2 regions of the Marinomonas sp. GJ51-14 genome follow, and region 2 is predicted to be linked to the other one. Evidence: riboswitches for the same ligand, from Rfam matches in the RefSeq annotation. Region 2 holds a riboswitch; the other holds the start of a gene.
The links. Region 2 has a riboswitch for FMN ahead of AC0L3Y_RS05005 (DMT family transporter). Riboswitches for the same ligand answer to the same signal wherever they lie in the genome.
Positions count from the first base shown of each region.

Region 1: another riboswitch for FMN. It lies ahead of AC0L3Y_RS11350 (6,7-dimethyl-8-ribityllumazine synthase); the one in region 2 lies ahead of AC0L3Y_RS05005 (DMT family transporter).

Region 1 covers NZ_CM147879.1:2,348,059-2,358,895, forward strand. Annotated here, with positions in the region: gene AC0L3Y_RS11325 (aminotransferase class V-fold PLP-dependent enzyme) at 1-1,416, opposite strand, end outside; gene AC0L3Y_RS11330 (Lrp/AsnC ligand binding domain-containing protein) at 1,464-1,667, opposite strand; gene AC0L3Y_RS11335 (Lrp/AsnC family transcriptional regulator) at 1,660-1,929, opposite strand; gene AC0L3Y_RS11340 (methyl-accepting chemotaxis protein) at 2,184-3,680, opposite strand; gene AC0L3Y_RS11345 (protein kinase) at 3,931-5,172, shown strand; gene AC0L3Y_RS11350 (6,7-dimethyl-8-ribityllumazine synthase) at 5,275-5,763, opposite strand; FMN riboswitch at 5,883-6,061, opposite strand; gene AC0L3Y_RS11355 (MliC family protein) at 6,352-6,717, shown strand; gene cobJ (precorrin-3B C(17)-methyltransferase) at 6,838-7,614, shown strand; gene cobM (precorrin-4 C(11)-methyltransferase) at 7,647-8,456, shown strand; gene cobW (cobalamin biosynthesis protein CobW) at 8,459-9,538, shown strand; gene cobN (cobaltochelatase subunit CobN) at 9,574-10,837, shown strand, end outside.
Region 2 covers NZ_CM147879.1:1,012,916-1,023,752, forward strand. Annotated here, with positions in the region: gene AC0L3Y_RS04990 (FAD-dependent oxidoreductase) at 1-1,191, opposite strand, end outside; gene AC0L3Y_RS04995 (MFS transporter) at 1,423-2,241, opposite strand; gene AC0L3Y_RS05000 (hypothetical protein) at 2,238-2,663, opposite strand; gene AC0L3Y_RS05005 (DMT family transporter) at 2,884-3,819, opposite strand; FMN riboswitch at 3,969-4,144, opposite strand; gene rarD (EamA family transporter RarD) at 4,300-5,199, shown strand; gene AC0L3Y_RS05015 (ATP-grasp domain-containing protein) at 5,415-6,221, shown strand; gene AC0L3Y_RS05020 (hypothetical protein) at 6,260-6,754, opposite strand; gene AC0L3Y_RS05025 (DUF1272 domain-containing protein) at 6,886-7,119, opposite strand; gene AC0L3Y_RS05030 (LacI family DNA-binding transcriptional regulator) at 7,346-8,377, shown strand; gene AC0L3Y_RS05035 (ABC transporter substrate-binding protein) at 8,562-9,593, shown strand; gene AC0L3Y_RS05040 (ABC transporter permease) at 9,679-10,837, shown strand, end outside.

The DNA of each region.
Region 1 (10,837 bases), 1.3 Mb from region 2:
TAGGGCTAAACCATGTTGAGCAACAAAGTCGATGGCATCCAAAATAAAATTGGCTTCTGAGTCTTCTAGAAAGTAATTCAAATTGAATCGAACCCAGCCTGGCTTCACCAATTTTTCGCCTTGCTTAATGGCCTCTTGAATGCGTTTCGACTCTTGCTCATTGATGTTTAGCAATTGATGTCCGTATGGACCAGCGCAAGAGCAACCACCGCGAACCTGAATACCAAACAAATCATTGAGTAGGGCGGTAACAAAACCATGATGCAAATAGCTTTGCTGTAAAGAGTTGCGTTCCGTTTTAATTCGAAATGCCGTAATAGATAAACGACTCGCTTCTTGATGGCCTAAACGCTCAATTAGCGGATTCTTACGCCATCTGTTGTCTATCATCTCAGTCAGTTCATGTTCACGTTTTTCAATAGCATCGGTTCCCACTGCTTGTTTAAGTTGGAACACCAATCCCGCACGAATGGATTCAACGATTCCCGGTGTACCGCCTTCTTCCCGACGTTCGCCTATTGGCAAAAATGTATGATCATTGGGCGTGACAAAAGACACCGTTCCACCACCAACAAGACTTGGTTTTGGGTTTTCGATAATAGCTTTTTTGACGACTAAGACCCCCGGTGTACCTGGGCCGCCGATGAGTTTATGCGTTGAAAAGAATATCGCGTCTTTGGCAAATTTCGGATCAGTTTCAGGGTTCATGTCTAATTCAACATAAGGTGCCGCAGCGGCAAAATCCCAAAACGAGAGAGCATTATAACGATGTAAAAGTTCTGTGATAGCATCTTGGTTACATAGAATACCAGTAACGTTTGAAGCCGCACTAAAGCTACCAATGAGGCGTTTTCCTTGATTGGCTTTAAGTTGCAGCTCTAAATCATTAAGGCAAACGTCACCCTCTTTTGATTCCGTAATTCGAATGACTTTAACATTCAATTCTCGCCAAGGTAATTCGTTAGAGTGATGCTCGTAGGGGCCAATTAAAACGCAAACATTAGATTGCTCTGTAGGTGAGAGTTGGGGTAAACCTAATTGTGTAATAAGTGTATTGATTGCGCTGGTGGCGCCACTGCCACAGAACATGACTAAGTCTTCACTACAGGCATTCACCGCTGAGCGGATTTGCTCTCGTGCTTGTTCTCGAAACGTCGTGGTTTGTTGACCTGTCGCATTGGCTTCTGTATGAGTATTGGCGTAAAGCGGAAGAACATATTGACGAATAGCGTCTTCAATAAAATCTACGCTACGACCAGACGCTGTGTAGTCTGCATAAGTTAATAGTCTTGGTCCAAATGGCGTGGTTATTTGACTGTCTTTACCAATAATACCTTGACGAATACGAGTGATTAGATTGTCTTGATTAGTATGGTTTGTGCCTGTTCCAATTTTTGTAAGCGTTGCCGTTGGCATGTGATGTCCTTTTTAGCACCTGCCATAGCAAACAAAATGTCTAGTATTTACCTTGCAGGTAAAGGTAACTCCGTGGTCCATTTAATCTGTTCCATAGCGAAGTTAGACGTTACGTCTGTTAAAGCAGTTGCGCTGATTAAGCGTTTATAAAATTTGTCATAAGAGGGAATGTCTTTTACTAATACTCGCAGCAAATAATCGTATTCACCCGCCATGCGATAAAATTCCACTACTTCTGGGAATTCAGCCACAATGCCGCGCAAATTCAATGGCCCAGTTTGCGTCATGTTGATTAGTTTTTACCTGTACAAAAACCGATACGCCAAGCCCTAATTTATCCGCGTCTAGCAAAGCGACTCGACGCTTGATGAATCCGGCTTTTTCGAGTTTCTGAACACGTCTCCAACAAGGTGTTTTAGATAAACCAACTTGGTGAGCCATTGCTTCTGTTGAGATACTATCATTGCCTTGAATTAAGGCAAGTAGTTGCAAATCTATGTTGTCTAAGTGCATTTTGTTCTCTATTTATTGGTTTTTGTAGGAAAAAAATTCAAATTTTTGTTTTTTTGTTTGTTTTATATCAGTTGATTCCTCGTTTAGCAAAGAAAGAGGAATAAGGGTTTAAAAAAACGTCGAAAAATTTTAAAAAAATAGTGGAAAAAGATTAAATTAGTGTGGTGAATGGTACTAAGGTGTGAGCTGACCATATTCCAAGTGAGGTGATTTAATATGGTCAGCTATGCAGTGATGCGTTGTTTAAAGTTCAGTTATATTTTGAACGAAGCTGCTTTTTCCTCGTACTCTTGAGTTACTTTATAAATATCATTACTGCTCTGCATTAGCTCTTCCATTAGTTCAGATAAAAGCTGAATTGCTTGTGCATTATCGCTGATTTTTTCACTGATTAGAGCGACAACTTTATCTTGTTCTAACGTACTTTCTGCAACAGTCTGGCTGTTTAAAGCAATATTGCTCACATCCTCAGACCTTTTACGTAAACCGTTAGAGATATTTAAAGCGTGTTCAACATTGATATTGGTACGTTTTTGACCAGATTCCATGGAACTAACCGTTTTATCAACGCTGATGTTTAAACGTTCAAGAACTTTTTCTATGTCATCTGTGGATTCGCTGGAACGTTGTGCAAGGGTTCGAACTTCATCAGCAACAACCGCAAACCCTCGTCCTGTCTCTCCTGCTCTTGCTGCTTCAATTGCTGCGTTTAGAGCTAACAAATTAGTTTGTTCTGAAATACTGCGAATAGATTGTAGTAGTTGAGTAATGGCTTCGACTTCGGAGGTTAACGCCTGAAGAGAATCGGATATTGATGTAGTATCTTCTGCCAGTAACTCCATATCTTGCATGATAGTGAGCGCCTGTTGTCTATCATTGATGGTGTCTTTTTCTAATTCGCGAACAATTTCAGCAGATTGTAGACTGCTTTCTGATACAGACTTCATTGACTGGGACACTTCTTCAGTGGCTGATGCTGTATCTAAAGATCGGTGTTTACTTTCTTCTACACTGGTGCTGGCTTTATCAGTAATACGGTTTATTTGAGTACTTGAATTAACCAGAACTTTTGCAATTTTTTGGTAATCACCAAATAAAGAAGATAATTTCTCTAGTAGTCTATTTAAAGCAACTTCGGCATTTGAAGATGGCTTTTCAATACGAATAGATAAATCATTTTTATTCGAAATTTGCTCAATTGCTTCAGCGATCTTAACGTTCGCTGAAGACTCTTTTGTCATTAGGTGGGCCATGTAAATAAGTACACCGGCTTCTGCAATGGCAAACACACAATGGACGATCATAATGCCCATATTGTGGTGTCCAGAAAATACCATAATAGGCATCTCACCTATATGAACGCCTGCCATTTGAACATACATAAAACCAATGTGATAAAGCGCTGTGGTGACAAGGGCTGCAATAATTGGTTGCCATTTTTGATAAATAAGAAATACAGCCATTGAAGCAAAGATGTGAAAATGCATTTCAACTAACCCTAATTGACTCTGAATTAGGAATGAAGAAACAAACATCATCAAGATGCCGGCCAAAATAGAAAAAGTCAGCTTTCCTTTAAATAAACTATAAATTGCTTGAGTAGCGATAATCAAAAATACAGAAGCAATTAGAGTAAAAGAAAAAAGTTGTTCTCCTATAAGTCCGCTGAGTAGTAATACTGGAGCTTGGGCTAATAAGGCTCTGTATACAAATAAGTCGTTTTTTAAAGTGCGCTGTTTTAGCTGTGTCATGATCATTCCATTTGAGAAGTGGGGGCTTGTTAGGTTTATATTTGATGCTTAGAATAAAACTCTTTAAAAATAAACGCTTTAACAAAAATTAACAAAAAAACATTATATATTTTGATCGAATATTAACCAAGCTTATTTTGGGCGTTTTTTTATCTTTTTGTTCTATGTTGGTGCGAAAAAATAAGCAGAGTTACTTTTAATGGGGATGAGCAGGGTATAATGGCTCATCTTTTATATAATGAGTTTAATTTTGCAGACTTTAGAACAACTTAATAATGGCAAATTACATGGCATTATTCGCCTACAATTGTCCGAAAATCTAACCACCTTTCCTGATGCTATTTTTGACCTTGCTGATAGTTTAGAGATCTTAGACTTGTCGAATAATCATTTGAGCCAGTTGCCGGATGACCTTCATAGACTGAAAAAGCTTCGGATTATATTTTGTTCAAATAATCGTTTTACAGAATTGCCGAGTGTTTTGGGTAAATGTGAAAACCTAGAAATGATTGGCTTTAAAACCAATCAAATTACGCATGTTTCTTCAGAATCATTACCAGACCAAACTCGTTGGTTGATTTTGACCGATAATCAGATTGAAGCATTACCAGATGACTTTGGTCGATTAACTCGTTTGCAAAAACTGGCCTTAGCTGGAAATCGTTTAACGTCTCTCCCTATGTCTATAGTTAATTGTCAGAAGCTCGAACTGATTCGACTTTCAGCCAATAGATTGACCGCTTTCCCTAATCAACTGTTAGGGCTGCCTCGTTTGGCTTGGCTCGCGTTTTCAGGGAATCCATTTTGCGCCAGCCGAGATCCACATAATGAATTTAAAACGGTAGTCTTTCGTGATCTCGCTTTACATCAAGTATTAGGACAGGGCGCCTCCGGTGTTATTTCTTTAGCAACTTGGAAACATAATGAATTTAATTTTCCAACAGAAGTTGCTGTAAAGGTTTTTAAAGGCGAAGTCACCAGTGACGGTTATCCAGAAGATGAATTGGATGCTTGTCTAGCGGTTGGTCGTCATGACAACTTAGTGATGCCATTAGCAAAAGTAGAGGAGACAGATTGTTCTGCTTTGGTGATGGGGTTAATTCCAGCTCATTATACTAACCTAGGAATGCCGCCGAGTTTGGTGTCTTGCACACGAGATACCTTTACGGATGGTTTGTCTTTTTCAATCGAAAAAATTGCTCATATTATTAAGCAAGTTGATAATTTAGTTGCGCACTTTTGTCTGCGAAAAGTCAGTCACGGTGATTTGTATGCACACAATGTATTGATTAGTGAAGAAGGTCATGTTTTGTTCGGTGACTTTGGTGCAGCATCGAAATACGGAAATCTATCAGTAGAGCAGCAACAAGGTATTGAGAAGATAGAGCAGAGAGCACTTGGTTTCTTTATTGATGACATGCTGAGTTTGTGCGAAGAAAAGGATAAGGAGAACTCTATTTTTAAAGTCTTAGAGTCTCGTCGTCTACGTTAAAAGTTAGTTGGAAAACGGTTAAAAGTTGGTCAAAAAAAATGCCCGTTCTTCGAAAGAGGAGCGGGCATTTCCATTTCAAAACGCATTATCAAAAGATAAGGTTTATAAAGCTTTCGCGCTTTCAGTCAAGCGAATCGCTTGGTCGCATGCGTTTGCAAGCTCGGCGCCTTTTTTAACGAAGTGGCGGCTAAAATAGTCTTTGTGCTCGTCATGTTCATGGAAGTTATGCGGAGTCAGTACAGCGGTTAAAACCGGTACTTCCGTTTCCAATTGAACTTGCATAAGTGCATTGCAGACAGTTTGAGCAACAAAGTCGTGACGATAAATACCGCCATCCACAACCAATGCGCTGCCAGCAATCGCAGCGTATTTACCACTTTTTGCTAATAGCTTTGCTTGCAAAGGTATTTCATAAGCACCGGGTACAGGAATGACATCAATTAACGATGCATCGTAACCGCGAGAAACCAATTCACTTTTAAAGCTGTTAACGCAATTTAATACAATCTCTTCGTGCCAAGTAGCATGAAGGATTGCTATGCGTTTTGTTGCAGGTGTGAAATCAATGTGATTCGTTGAGCTCTGATTCATTTTAAAATCCTATAAATATAAGGTGAATCAGGGCGAACGGGCAGGCAAATACACCATATTTATATGGTATACCTTTATACGATGTCGTAAGAATGCGACTCCGTTATAGGTCTTGTCTGACACGCTCTCTATCATCCGGACTGTAACCGTCGGCTCTGGAGTCACACCAGATCTGCTGACCCTTTAATATTAAGTTTCTAGATATTAGAAACGCTTAAAGGCGCTCGCGGGCTTAGACTTTACATTAGGTTCAGTCTTTACCGCCGGTGGGGAATTTCACCCCGCCCCGAGAACGAAATCGGAATTATCCGATGAGGCAAATATACTTGCTTTTATAATTGACTGTCAAAGCGTTATGAGTGTTGAAATGTGGCCTTTTTAAGGAAACTTTACAAATAGCAAACACAGTGGCCTTTTACGTAACAAAAAGTAACTAATTCAGTGGTTTTTTGTGTAGAGGATGGAAACATGACCGATATAGTATGTATGTAGTCTATGTGCTTGATTCAAGTATACATATTATTTAGATGTTCAATGTCATCTTGAAGCTCAATAGCGTTGGATATAATTAGGATGGAGTCTCATACAATGAAGGTCAAAATATTACCTTTTAAAAAACTACTTATCATTTCTTCGATTGTTGGAATTACGGCTTGTACTTCGGCCAATAAAGATGATTTTTTTGAAGAAAAAATATATGAAATAGATGATGTTGTACAAACAAACTCAGCTGTTTATTCATGTGATACCAATCCTCTTGGTATCTTTTTTCATGCAGAACAAGCGCATATAAGTTGGAAAGATAAAACCTATAAACTGAACCATGCAGTAAGTGCATCAGGGGCTTTTTACCTTGGGGAAGGCATCTCTTTCTGGATTCACGATAACGAGGCTGAGTTAGAGCTAAATAGTATGGAAAAAACTACTTGTCGTTTGGTGCGTGTCGATTCTTAATCTATTTTTACCTGAACATATCTCACGTTAAAACTTGGCGTTTTCATCACGTCGAACTGGCAATCCGTGTACAATGCAGCCATTCGCGTTGCATAACGCCAGACTGAATGTAGAGATAGAATGAGTAAGTTATTTGTAATGGGTATGGGGCCCGGTGATTTAGGTTTGGTTGCACCCAATGCAACTAAAGCATTAGCTGTCTGCAGTGATTGGGTAGCCTATGGTTATTATTTAGAATTACTAGGTGAATTGAGCGAAGATAAAACCTTCCACGATTTACCGTTAGGGGAAGAAATAGGTCGAGCACGTTTGGCCTTGTCACTTGCGGCAGAAGGTAAAACAACCGCGCTTATTTCCAGTGGTGATATTGGTATTTACGCCATGGCGACCTTGGTCTTTGAATTGCTCGATTTACAGTTACAAGGCAAAGAGAACCACCCTGAATGGCTGGATGTTGATATTGAAGTGATCCCCGGTATTTCTGCAATGCAGGCTGGAGCCAGCCGAGTTGGCGCTATGTTAGGCCACGATTTCTGTACTATCTCATTATCTGATCTATTAACCCCATGGGAAACCATAGATAAGCGTTTGCATGCTTGTGGGGCGGGTGATTTTGTCGTGTCTTTTTATAATCCAGTTTCCAAAAAACGCGATTGGCAGCTGAATCACGCACGTGATGTCTTGCTACAGTATCGTCCAGCTAGCACGCCTGTGATGATTGGTCGTCAACTAACCAGACCAGAAGAAGACATTACCTTTACCACGTTAGGCCAATTAGATGCCAAAGATGTTGATATGTTTACTATGGTAAGTGTGGGTAACTCGGATTCTAAGCACATTGTAAATGGTGAAAAACACTGGATTTACACACCTCGTGGTTATTCGAAAAAACTCTAATATCTTTTTTAATACTTTAAGAGTGGAGATAAATGACAGTTTATTTTATTGGAGCAGGACCAGGCGATCCAGACCTAATGACGGTCAAAGCCGTTAAGATAATGGAGCGTTGCCCCATCATTTTGTACGCAGGTTCTTTGATTCCGACTGAAGTAATCGACAGTGTTCGTAGTACTGCTGAAGCAATTTACGATACTGCCGAAATGAACCTTGATGAAACCACGGCAGTGATTGAAAAAGCGGCTAAAGAAGGCAAAGATGTTGCCCGTCTACAGTGTGGTGATCCTGCTTTATATGGTGCAATCGGCGAACAAATTCGCCGATTGGAAGCGTTCGACATCGATTACGAAGTCATTCCCGGTGTGAGTGCGGTTGCCGCTTCGGCGGCCATGTTGAAAAAAGAACTAACACTTTCGGGTGTTTCGCAAACCGTCATTATGACCCGTTATGAAGGTAAAACACCGTTTCCTGAACGTGAACGTTTGCCTGCTTTGGCACAAAGTGGTGCAACCTTGGCGATTCACTTAGGTGTGACTCGTATTCATAAAATTGTTGAAGAATTACTGCCTCATTATGGCGAAGATTGCCCTGTTGCAGTGTGTTATCGCACCAGTTGGCCAGATCAAGACTATGTCGTGGGAACGTTAGCCGATATTGTTGCCAAAGTCAGAGAGAAAAAATTCACTCGTACTAGTCTAATATTGGTCGGGAAAGTACTAGATACTGAAGATTTTGCAGACTCCTATTTATATGACAAAGGGCAAGCGCATATTTTTCGACCCGTTCACAAATTGAAAAAAGAACATAAACCTAAAAACAAAAAGTCCAAAGAGCAGGATTAATTATGCAGCTTAATAAGATCCCAACAACGATCGTTACTGGCTTTTTAGGAAGCGGTAAAACCACCTTGCTTTCTAATGTATTAAAGCAAGCCGCAGGCAAACGCATTGCAGTGATTGTGAATGAATTTGGTGAATTAGACATAGACTCAGACTTACTTCGTTCTTGCCCGCTGGATTGCACAGAAGGTGAAGAAAGCAGCCAACGTAGTGACGACGGTTTTTACGAACTGGCGAATGGTTGTATTTGTTGCACAGTGGAAGAAGAATTCTTACCAGTGATGGAGCAGCTTGTTGCCCGCCGTGGCGATATTGACCATATCTTAATCGAAACCAGTGGTTTGGCATTGCCTAAGCCTTTGGTTCAAGCTTTCAACTGGCCGGGGATTAAAGAGCATTGCACGGTAGATGCAGTAATCACTGTTGTTGATGGTGCCGCTGTCGCTGCCGGTCGTTTCGCCCATGATGAGAATAAAGTACAAGCTCAACGTGAAGCAGATGAAAGCCTTGACCATGACCCAAGTTTGCAAGAGTTACTGGATGATCAATTGAGTGCCGCAGATTTGGTTGTTGTAACGAAGAATGATTTGTTGGACGAAGATGCGAGAGCGCGAGTCCAAGCAATCATCACACATGAAGTACCAAGCACGGTAAAAACTGTTTATATCGAAAACGGCGAAGCCGCGTTAGATGTGTTGCTTGGTATCGACGCCGCAACAGAAAGCCGAATCGACGAAGTGCACAATCATCATGATCATCACCATGCACACGGCGAACATCATGATCATGCCCACGATCACTTTGACTCCTTTGTTGTGTCTTTAGGTGAAGTGCAATCTGATCTGTTACAAGAAACCCTTTCTCAGTTAGTTGAAGAGCATAATATTTTTCGAGTGAAAGGATTTGCTGCTGTTCATGGCAAGCCAATGCGTCAGGTTTTTCAGGTGGTTGGGACGCGTTTGGATCGGTATTTTGATCGTCTATGGCAGCCAGAAGAAGTCCGTAAAACGCAACTGGTCTTTATTGGTAAAGGCATTTCAAAAGAACAAATCGAAGGTATCTTGCATGATGCCTTGAGTGCTTAAGCGACCATTAGGTCATGGGTGAAGGAGACACGTAAGTGCATTTGCTGGCAGCCAAACCGGGTGGATTTGTAGACGATGAAGGCATTGTTGATTTAGGACAAACTCCAGCGGATATTGTTGTATTGGCTGCGGCAGATTCTGTGTTGGGTGCGTTAGGAAGCGCCCTTGATCAGCTCACTCTTAACCAAATTTCAATTGAATCATTTCCTAGTGTTCGTCTTGCTAACTGGATGCAATTGGTTAAACCTGCCGCTTATGATCTTTATGAAGACAAAGTATTGGAAAAAACCAAGGTGGTTGTCGTTTCTTTGTTGGGTGGCGAACATTATTGGTCTTACGGTTTTCAGCAGTTAGAAGCTTGGGCCAAAGCAAAACGCGATCGCACATTAATCTTGGTTCCCGGTGATGATACGCCTGATCCTGAATTGATGAAGGCTTCTACTTGCTCAATGGAAGATGCCCATCGAATATGGCGATACTTGCGTGAAAGCGGTCAGCGTAATAGCGAACAAGTATTTCGTTTTATAGCAGCGCAGTTTTTTGATCGTGATATAACATGGCAAGAACCAGCCCCTTTACCGTCTGCCTTGCTTTATCGTCATGGTCGAGCGTCCAGTTTGACCGAATGGCAAAGTCATTATCAAAAAGCTTTATTAAGCCAACCTGTGGCGCTGGTAGTGTTTTATCGCTCTCATCTACAAAGCGGCAATACGGCGATGTTTGATGGTCTGCTAGAGATTATGGAACAAGAAGGTCTTGTGCCTTTGGCGATTGCCGTTAGCTCTCTAAAAGATGACGTTTCAGTCGGCTTGATTGAAACCCTTGCTGAACAAACGAATGCCAAAGTCATTCTAAATACCACAGGTTTTGCCGCTAATCGAGTGGGCAGTCCTGATCTCGCTTCTGAACCTACAGACTTCCAATCCGCGTTTGATTCACCTATTCCTGTTTTGCAGCTTATTTTGTCTGGTAGCACTCAAGAAGATTGGCAAGCACAAACACAAGGCTTACGCAGCCGCGATGTGGCCATGCAAATCGTCTTGCCAGAAATGGATGGTCGTATCATTACTCGCGCTGTCAGTTTTAAAGCGTTAAGCCACTACAACGAAACGGCTCAAGTGGATTTAGTGCGCTATGAACTCCATTCAGAGCGTGCTCGTTTTGTTGCGCAACTAGCAAAACGCTACGTAACCTTGGCAAGCAAACCGAATAAAGATAAGCGCATTGCTTTTGTCTTGGCGAACTACCCAACCAAAGATGGACGAATTGGCAATGGTGTGGGGTTGGATACACCAGCGT
Region 2 (10,837 bases):
TGTGTCACTGGTGTAGTAACCCACGTCCTCCAAACCTGGTAGCGGTGGTACAAATGGACGTGCGCCCGTTGCCAACACAATACTGCGTGCTGTCATGCGCTTCGTGCCACCTTCGTTTAATTGGATTTCAACAGTCCAAGGATCTATTAGTTTTGCGTAACCTTGTACAACATCAACACCCAGATTTGTGTAACGCTCAATGCTGTCATGTGGCTCAACTTTGCTAATAACATCATGAACCCGAGCCATCACTTTCTTGAACGAGAAAGTGGGTTCACTGCTGTTCAAACCGTAGTTTTCAGCGTGACGCATTTGCTGTGCAACTTTCGCACTTTTGATCAAGGCTTTACTTGGAATACAACCATAGTTAAGGCAATCACCACCCATTTTATGAGCTTCAATCAGAGTCACCTTAGCTTTTACAGCGGCAGCAATGTAAGCACTTACTAAACCACCAGCACCACCACCAATAACGATAAGGTTACGGTCAAATGTTTTTGGCTTAGTAAAACCTGCATACACACGACGCGCTTTAATAATGTTAATCAATTTTTTAGCTATCAAAGGGAAAACACCTAATAAAACAAAAGAAAGTAATAAAGGAGGAGACAGAATGCCGGATAAGCTTTCTAGTTGACCAAGTTGCGTACCCGCATTTACGAACACAAACGTACCTGCCAACATACCTAGCTGGCTCGCCCAATAAAATGTCACGGCGCGAATCGTTGTCAGCCCCATCAACAAATTAATTAAAAAGAAAGGGAAAATGGGAACAAGACGAAGTGTGAATAAATAAAACGCGCCTTCTTTTTCAATCCCTTCGTTAAAGGCTTTTAAACGATCACCGAAGCGTTTTTGCACAGTATCTTGAAGCAAGTAACGAGAAACAAGAAAAGCCAAGGTTGCACCAATGCTGCTAGCAAACGAAACAATTAGCAAACCCCAGCCCAAACCAAACAAAGCTCCAGCTGCTAGTGTCATGATGGCTGCACCTGGTAAAGATAAGGCAGTCACAATTACATACAAGAGTAAAAACGCACCACCAATAAGTAGAGGGCTTTCAGCACGCCACGCTTCGAATGTCTCTAACCCTGACTTTAGACCTTCTAACGTTAACAATTGATGCAAGTCAAAGTAGAAAAAACCTACGATGACCGCCGCAATTAATATTAACAAAACGGTTTTCTTCATTACTAAGCTCCAAAAGCCACGACTAAATTAGTTGATTGAATTTGATACTATTAAAGTGCTTTGTTTACGGAGCATTATGCTCAAGTAGCACTATATATAAAGATTAGACGCAGTTTGGACAAACTTCTTACAACAAATATCCACTTTAAAGTGAAATTAATAAGGAAGGTATAAAGCAAAGAAGGGAAAAGTAGCATAAGAATAGCTTATGCTACTGAAAACAATTTAATTTCAAGACTCCTCTGAAGCTGCACCAATTCGAGCACATAGGAGACTGAACACAACACCAAAGCAACAAAAGACCAATACCAAACCGATCAAACCATTCATTCCAAATAACGTTATCATAGCCGCGAAACTTGGTGGCCCAATCGTTGCTCCAAGATTACCTAATTGGGCAACCAAGCCATAACCTTGGGCTTGTTCGTCTTGATTTCTAGCCAACACAGGAATCATGGCCAAGGTCGCACCTGGTAGCATACCGATACAAAAAATCATCGCACCGACGACAAAACAGAATAAAGTCGGTTCCGCTAAGAAATTCAACAATGTCAGTGCACTAATTGCCGCACCGATATAAGCGATCAAAGCCACCCGCTGAGGTCGAAAAAAGTATTGAGATAATGCACCCGCAATAAAAGACCCTGCTGTACTGGTTAAAGGTAAAAAGATCTGCATGGTCGTTCTTAACGATTCATCCTGAATAAATCGAGGGATATACGTCAGCATCGACACCAAAATACAGGTGTAAAATAGAAAAATGAAACTCGGAAAGACAATGCGAGGGTTACGGTAAATCTTGCCTAACAGCGTCAGAATTTTATCAGGCACCTCGACTTTAACAGTATTAAAAAGTGAGCTGTTTTTATGAAGAAATACGGTGAGGATCAACGCCATAGAACCAATCAAAATAGCATGACTCAAGTACAAAGCACTTAAACCAAAATTCACTAGAATCCATTTTCCAATAAAACCACTAATGGCAAACGCGACACCAAAAAAGGTGCCCCACAAGCCCATCGTTATCGAACGGTGACGGTTCGCACTCAAGCTGCAGCAATCATAGTTGGAGCGGCGACAACCACACCCAACTGAGAAAAACCTTCCAATAATCGAGTCACCAGAACCAATTCAAATGGCGGTAATAACGACTGAATAAAAGACAACATAGAACCAAGCAGCAATGCGCCAACCAGAACCTTTCGATAGCCAATTCGTCCAGCATAGACACCAGCCGACACACCAAAAATCAGCCCAACCACACCAACAATAGAAAGTGCCATGCCTGTTGCAGTTGGCCCTTCTTGATAATGTATTAATACAGCATCGTAAGAAATTGAAAATTTAGCGAACTGCATGGCAGCAGAAACACCAGCAATCCAGATTAAGACCACTTCAAACCAATAGGTTTTTGGCTCGACAAATTGTTTTTTAGATTCTGTAGATTGCGCCTTTGGAGAGAGACTTGGCATCGGTTGTCCTTGATAAAATAGAATAGCCACTCTCAATACAGACGACATGCACCAAAAACTAACCATTCAGACAGATTTTAGCCGCTATTCTAAATCAAAAAGCACCAAAATTGTGCAGGAATTTCAAATATATCCAAATCAAGTATAGAACTGACTATATAGAATCGTATTTAAACAAGAAAAACAGCCTGAATTTTCATCAGGCTGCTTTATGAGAAATTTAAGACTGATGAGTGACTGTTGTTAAGTCGTTGTTTCTTAGCTCTTTTAAACGCAAACCTATGTTGCCAAAAATTAGCATCAAACCACCAATGATTTGATACCCTGTTAATCCCATGTCTAAGAAGAACCAGTTGATCGCCGCGGCAAACACAGGAAAAGACAGCTCGGCTAAGGTCGCCATTTGAGCTGGTACAGTGCGTAACCCTCGGTAATAAAACCACATTCCAATAAAACCACTTAACAATGCCATTGAAACAGCCAAACCTAAATCTAACGATTTCATCGCCATTAAGTTATCTGTGTTTACTATTGCCAAAGGCAATAAAACCAATAAGCCGGTTACAAAACGACCTGACATAATGGCGTTCGCTGGCATATTCTGATGGGAAAGGTATTTACCGCAAACCGTCGCAGCCCCCCATGAAATAACCGCAATTAATGTGTAGCCATAACCTTTTAACAGACTCATGCTGTCACTTGAGTAATGCCATTGGGCGTTACTCAACAAACGCAAATCAGGCCACATCATCACGAAACTGCCGGATAGAATCACCAACGCCCAGCGGACAAACTGACTTTCGATCCGTTCTTTCAGGAACCAATACGCCAATAAAATCGCTACGATAGGCTGCAGTTTTTGCAGCAAAATCACCACAGTTGGGTTCAAGTATTGAAAGGCTTCCGTAAAGGCTAAGGTTCCTACGGCAGAACCAACACCGCCAATAAAGAACAGGCAGAGAAAACTATTCATCGACATATGACGATAAACGTGACGATAGCGCCACAGCATAGGACTAACAAATAACACTAAGGTAAGGTGTTCGATTAAAACAATTTGTAGCGTGGAATAACCCGCACCCAATAATGGATACCGAATTAAAGTATCAAGCGCCCACGTGAAGCACGCGATCATGATAAAGAATGTTCCTGCCATCTTTGGTTTCTCCAAAAAATAAGATGTACAGGGGTGATGAGGAATATACCAAGACACTTACATTATCAAAGTATGTAAGCTAAAACGCATAGGCAGCGCCAACAAAAATAACCATCACTCAATAAAGAGAAATGATTTTTTGCTGCTTGGTCGATCTTCTATCATCCGGACTCTAACCGTCGGCTCTGGAGTCTCACCAGATCTGCTGACCTTAATTCTATTAATTGCTAAAATAAATAAAATTAAGCGCTCGCGGGCTCTTTGATGGCATTACCCAGTCAAAATTACCGCCGGTGGGGAATTTCGCCCCGCCCCGAAGTTCGATTTATGTAAAATTCACCGGGCAACTTTAAACTTATCCTTTTGTTTAGGCAATATTTAGACTGAGTTTTAGAATGTTTTGTTTTATTCTGCCTGTTCATTACATATTCCTATAGACTCACCATCTAAAATAAATATTCATTGAATAGGACAGCTTCAATGCAAACATCATCTCGAAGTGGCTCTTTCTACGCTTTATCTGCATTTCTTTTATGGGCTATTACACCAATTTATTTCAAAGAAATGTCATTTGTACCTGCAACAGAAATTCTTTCTCACCGAGTCATTTGGTCTTTTCTGCTTGTTATCGCATTAATCTTCGTTTTACGTTATACCAAGGCATTAACAACGGTGCTTAGATCACCAAAAACACTACTAGTTATGCTTATTTCCACCATTCTCATCGCGCTGAATTGGGGAACTTTTATTTGGGCAGTACAAAACAATCAAATGTTAAGTGCAAGTTTGGGTTATTACATCAACCCACTAATTAGTATTTTATTAGGTATGATTTTTTTCAAAGACAAACTCGATAGAGTACGTAAAGCCGCTGTTGCTTTATGCTTTTGCGCCGTCGTTTTTGAAGTCATTCAATTTGGCTCTTTACCTTGGGTTGCGTTGGTTTTAGCCACTAGTTTTGGTTTCTACGGTTTAGCCCGTAAAAAAGTGGCTGTCGATAGCTTCACTGGAATGGCCATTGAAACAGCTATATTGTTACCTTTTGCACTTTTTTATCTTGTGCTCGCCACATCCCCAACATCCAACATGCTTGAGAACAGTACCTCTGTAAACTGGATGCTCATCGCTTCAGGGCCTATTACCATGGTGCCTTTAATGTGTTTTGCTGCGGCGACAAATCGTGTAAGTATGGTGACGATAGGATTTTTTCAATATATCGGCCCAACGGGAATGTTTCTCTTAGCTGTGTTTTTATATAACGAGCCATTGAGTTCAGAAAAGCTTATTACATTTGTGCTTATTTGGTCAGCGCTTGCTATGCTGATCGTTGATTCAATTCGTCGTTTGCGTAACAGCCGTACCAAGAGCGCATTCTCTTAAAAATCTTTCAAGTTCAATTAGTAACACTGACTTGGCCTCTTTCTTAAACACGCCCCAAGTGATGAATAATTGTCTATTAACAGACCCTTTTTAGTAATAAGAGAGCAGGCTATTTGCTCTCTTATTTTTTTATATCTATTGACGAAATTTATTTGTTTCCTTTTCCCTTTCTAAAGCACACAATCGCCACCTGTTTAGCCATTGATTATATTAGAATGAAGATCATCTCTTTCGATGCACTAAGAACACTCCATTTACCCCATGTTCGATACATAAAACCTGAATCTATGTATGATCATTTGGAAGAAATCAAACAAGCTGATTGGCTTCTCTTCCCACAATACTGGCAACTTACTGCATTGACCTGTGGTCTCAAGAAACGCATTTTCCCAAGTCTGGCTTCTTATCTAATTGGCCATGATAAAATCGAAATGACTCGAACCTTTCGCACTATCGTTCCACTACAGCACCCTTACACTGTTATATCTGCTAATACACAGTATGAAGCAGAAAAAATATGGGATGAAATGCCGTCGCCTTTTGTCGCAAAATTCCCTAAAAGCAGCATGGGAAATGGGGTGTTTTTAATCGAAACCCTAGGTCAATGGCGTGATTATATTGCTCAAACCGATGTGTTATATGTACAAGAATACTTGCCCATCGATCGAGACATGCGGATCATTTGGGTTGGTAATAAAATCGTCAGTGGTTATTGGCGTTTGCAGTCTGATAATGGCTTTCATAATAACGTCAGCCAAGGTGGACAAGTTGAGATTGCACTTATTCCAAAGGAAGCCCAAGACCTCGTTACCTTCATTGCGGAATCATTAGACATCAACCATGCGGGATTCGATATTGCCATGGTTGGCTCAGTGCCTTATGTGATCGAGATAAACCGTATTTTTGGTAACCAAGGTATTCAGAGCATTCAAAGTGATGTGAATACCGAACTGCTCAACTACCTGAACGAGCAACACCTTCTATCTACAGCCATGCAAATTGATCAGCCAAGCGGGTTTTAACTGTTACCGACTTGTGAAGTATGAATGTAGAAAAAGGCTTAGTGTTTAGCCATGGTGTCGATGGCTTGTTTGAGAGCAAGAGCAACGTCACCTTGAGAACGGGTTTTGATTGAACACTCTTTAATGGCGACAACGTAATCAGTGGGGATTTTATCTTCTGAATAACGATCACTGAGATATCGAATAAAGCTTGCCTGTTGACGACTAAACAGCTTTTTCATTAATTTAGCTTGAGACTCGTTACCACCATAAAATTGCAACAGTTTAGGGTCAATCACCTCGCGATCTAGATAATCACCGTAACGCCTAAGCCCTGTGTGGATCAGTACTATTTCTTCTTCAGAATAAGTATTACTTGCACTGCTGATTTTTGAGTCAACGAAATTCGTCAACGCCAAGCAAGAGTGGATTTCATTAATCGAAGTAGCCGCAGACAACACAGACGAGCCTGTTACTCCTGCAATCATTGCAATTCGTCCATAAATTTTCAAAGTCCCTTTCCTTCTTTTTTTGTAGTCAGCAAAATAAAACATGTAATAAAGCTCCTCGATTAAGTTTTTAGAACTCAATGAAGTTGTTACCCACGAAAAATCATTGCTAATCACTATCGCCAAAATTCTATAGTACTAAAGATAGAAGTACAAAAACTAAAATTGATCTACTTCTATTTGCAGTCCGAAGTAACGCGTTTATTTGAAGCAGGGTTATTGACTAATTTTTGCTCAGGTCTAATGGGGCGGGGGACAAAATTACCACCACAATTAGGGCACATGGAATCCTGCCTAATCTCAACGCAGTCTACACAAAATGTACACTCAAAACTGCATATCATGGCATCTTCAGCAAAAGGCGGTAGATCTTTATCACAACACTCACAGTTGGGTCTTAGCTCTAACATGTTTTACCTCAGCATCATTAGAATAACCCCATTGAATCTAGCAAAAATCCCATTGGAAAACATCATTAGGTAATTCATTGTAAAAACATTTTTTACCTAAAGTACTTTATACTGAACTATAAAGTCATCAGTGAGTTGAAGGTTACAAACATGCTATCTAATGTAATGTAAACTCTTCAAACAGTCTGAAAAGATGTTATTTAACAATTATTAGAGCAAAATAATAATGAACAAGCGTCATGCCACTTCTGCCGATGTCGCCACTTTAGCTGGCGTTTCGCAATCAACCGTATCACGAAGTTTTGACCCAAATAGTCGAATCTCGGAACCGACACGCCTGCGTGTTTTTGCGGCGGCTGAGCAGCTTGGCTATCAGGTCAATAAAGCTGCGCAGACCATGATTAAGAAACGTAGTGATCTAGTTGGTCTTGTTACCGCGGGGTTAGAAGATCCATTCCGCTCTGAGTTTCTACATAAGTTAATCATTGAAGTGCAAAACTGCGGACTTCGTCCCATGGTAATGGACGTATCGAATCGAGAAACCATAGATGAAGACCTGCATGGACTTATTCAATATCAGCTCAGCGGTGTCATTATCACTTCAGGCACACCAAGCGAAAATATTGGTAAAGCCTTTATCAAACACGGTACACCGGTGGTGTTAGTTAATCGAACTGAGCACTCTGACGAAGCTGATATTGTCAATTTAGACAATAAGAAAGCAGGCTCCATGGCTGCTGAAGCACTAATTCAATCAGGTAAAACACACCTTGCCGTTGTGCGAGCTAAACAACCGAGTTTTAGCAGTGTAATGCGTGCTAATGGTTTTTTAGCCTACCTACAGCCTTATATTCAAAAAGGTCTAATTCAAGCCAATGAGATCTTGTGTGAAGTTGGTGATTACGATGGTGGCTATCAGGTTGCAGAACACATATTAACCTCATCAGACGAGCACGTAGATGGCCTATTTTTCTGCATGGATCACCTGGCTTGTGGTTTTTTAGATGCCGCCAAACAACTTGTAAGCACGGAACATCTAGAGTCTATCGGTATTATTGGCTGTGATGATATAGCCTTAGCTCGGTTTAAAGCCTATGATTTGACAACCATTAGACAGCCTTCGACGGAGATAGCAAAAGCAGCGGTTCAAACTTTGCTAAATCGATTGAAATATCCGACTTCTATCCCGAATAAACAAACGATTTCAGCAGAACTAATCTATCGATCCACCTTAATCAAACCCAAAACAAACGAATAAAAGAAACAAGATTATTCATTACTAACTATTCAAGTATTGTTACCTATTGATAACAATAGAATTTTTATTTCGTTTTGATTTATTTTGAAATTTACCTTTCGTTATTGAAATTTGCCTAGTATGCTTATTTTGTTGTTCATACGTATGCACAACTATTAAAAAAACATCAGGAGGCAATATAAAAATGAAAAACTCTCCCTATATCCTTAGCCTTGCTTTAGCGACAATGGCGACATTCACTGCCACACCCGCTATGGCCAAAGGTAAGCTAAATGTTCTTTGTTCCACAGATACAGATTGGTGTAGCTTGATGGAAACAAGCTTTGAAGCAGAAACAGGTATTGATGTCTCGCTTATTCGTAAAAGTGCCGGCGAAGCCTATGCACAATTACGGGCTGAAGCGAAAAACCCAAAAATTGACATTTGGTGGGGTGGTACAGGTGATCCGCACCTTCAAGCTGCCGAAGAAAAACTAACTCAAGCGTACAAACCTAAAACATTGTCCGATCTGCGTGACTGGGCGCAAAATCAAGCCAAAGTCTCCGGCTACCGTACTGTTGGTATTTACGCTGGTGCATTAGGTTTTGGCTACAATGAAGATATTCTCAAATCCAAAGGTCTACCAGCACCACAATGTTGGAAAGATCTCGCTAAACCAATTTACAAAGGCGAAGTACAAGTTGCCAACCCAAACTCATCAGGAACGTCATACACAGCACTAGCGACTTTTGTACAAATGATGGGGGAAGAGCAAGCGTTCGACTTCCTTGCTCAGCTTCATAAAAATATAAATCAATACACAAAGTCCGGCTCAGCACCAATTAAAGCCGCCTCTAATGGTGAAACTGCCATTGGCATTACCTTCATTCACGATATCGTAAAGCAGGTTGAAAAAGGTTACCCAGTCAAAGCTGTGGCACCTTGTGAAGGTACAGGCTATGAAGTGGGCTCAATGAGTATAATAAAAGGTGCTCGCCATATGAAAGAAGCCAAAATCTGGGCAGAGTTTGCTTTACGCCCTGATATTCAAACCATGGCAGTAAAAGCCAATGCTTACCAAGTACCATCAAATAAATCGGCAACAACACCTCCCGGTGCGCCAGACTTTGATACGCTGAAACTGATCGATTATGACTTTGCCAAATATGGATCCGCAGACACGCGCCAACATTTGCTGCAACGTTGGGATGATGAGATCAAATCTCTACCACGTTAATCATTCAGACAAACCTTGTTTTTTACTGAGGTCTGTGGGGACTTAGTCCCCGCAGAGACTCAAGTTACTGTTTGGAGTATCAATCGTGAAACACTCTTTTATTCCGTGGCTTTTACTCGGCTGGATCGGCTTTTTGCTGATGCCTTGGTATCTGCTCGAAGATGGCTTCTGGTCATTTATTTGGTTAACCGATGGTTATCCTACCGATTTATATTACGCACCAGCCATTCTGCAAGGCTTGCTTGGTGATAAGTTATGGTTGCTGCCATTAGCCTTGCCATTAATTGTACCTTTACGCCTGATTTCATTAACGAAAAGTGACCCAAGATACAGTCGATATCTTATTTTTTCTGGTGCTTTTGGTCTGATTTATATGATGGGTCAAGGTTTCGCCATTGGCATCAGTGGCTGGCAATTTGCTGGGCTGGAGTTTTTATTTGGTGAACTAGAACAACAGCAATATGGTTTCGGTTACGGTGCCATGCTGTGCGGCTTATCTTTCTTGATTCTACTAACGACTGGACTTGCCGCTACGGGTTTTTTAAAAGGCGATGTATTTGTTACCGGAAGTATTGGTTTGATCGTCGCTTTGGTTGGCGTATTTGTTTTCTTTCCTGTCAGCCAAGTATTAATTAGTGCTTTTATGAACAACGATGGTGTTTTTGCACCATCGGCATTTTTCGGTAAATTCTTTAGCGATGACATTTGGTCATTAGCTTGCCTAAGTAGTGGTTATACCTGCGGTACTGCATGGAATTCACTTACTTTGGCTATTCTAACGGCTACAATCACCACCTTACTCGGTCTATCTTTTGCGCTGGTTGTCACTCGTACTGGTTTTCGCTGGAAAAGATCCTTACGCCTACTAACAGTTTTACCCATTATCACACCTCCTTTTGTTATTGGTTTGGCGTTAATTCTATTGTTTGGCCGTTCTGGTGTGGTTACTCAATTCTTCGCCGATGTATTTAATATTGAACCTGGTCGATGGCTCTATGGCATGCCTGGAGTACTACTTGCTCAAGTACTGTCATTTACTCCGATTTCGTTTTTGGTTTTGATTGGTGTTGTAGAAGGTGTCAGCCCTTCTATGGAAGAAGCGTCGCAAACTTTACGAGCAGATCGCTGGCACACCTTTGTTAATGTCTCCTTACCCTTGATGCGTCCCGGATTAGCCAATGCCTTTTTATTGGCCTTCATTGAAAGCCTCGCCGATTTTGGCAACCCAATGGTGCTTGGTGGCG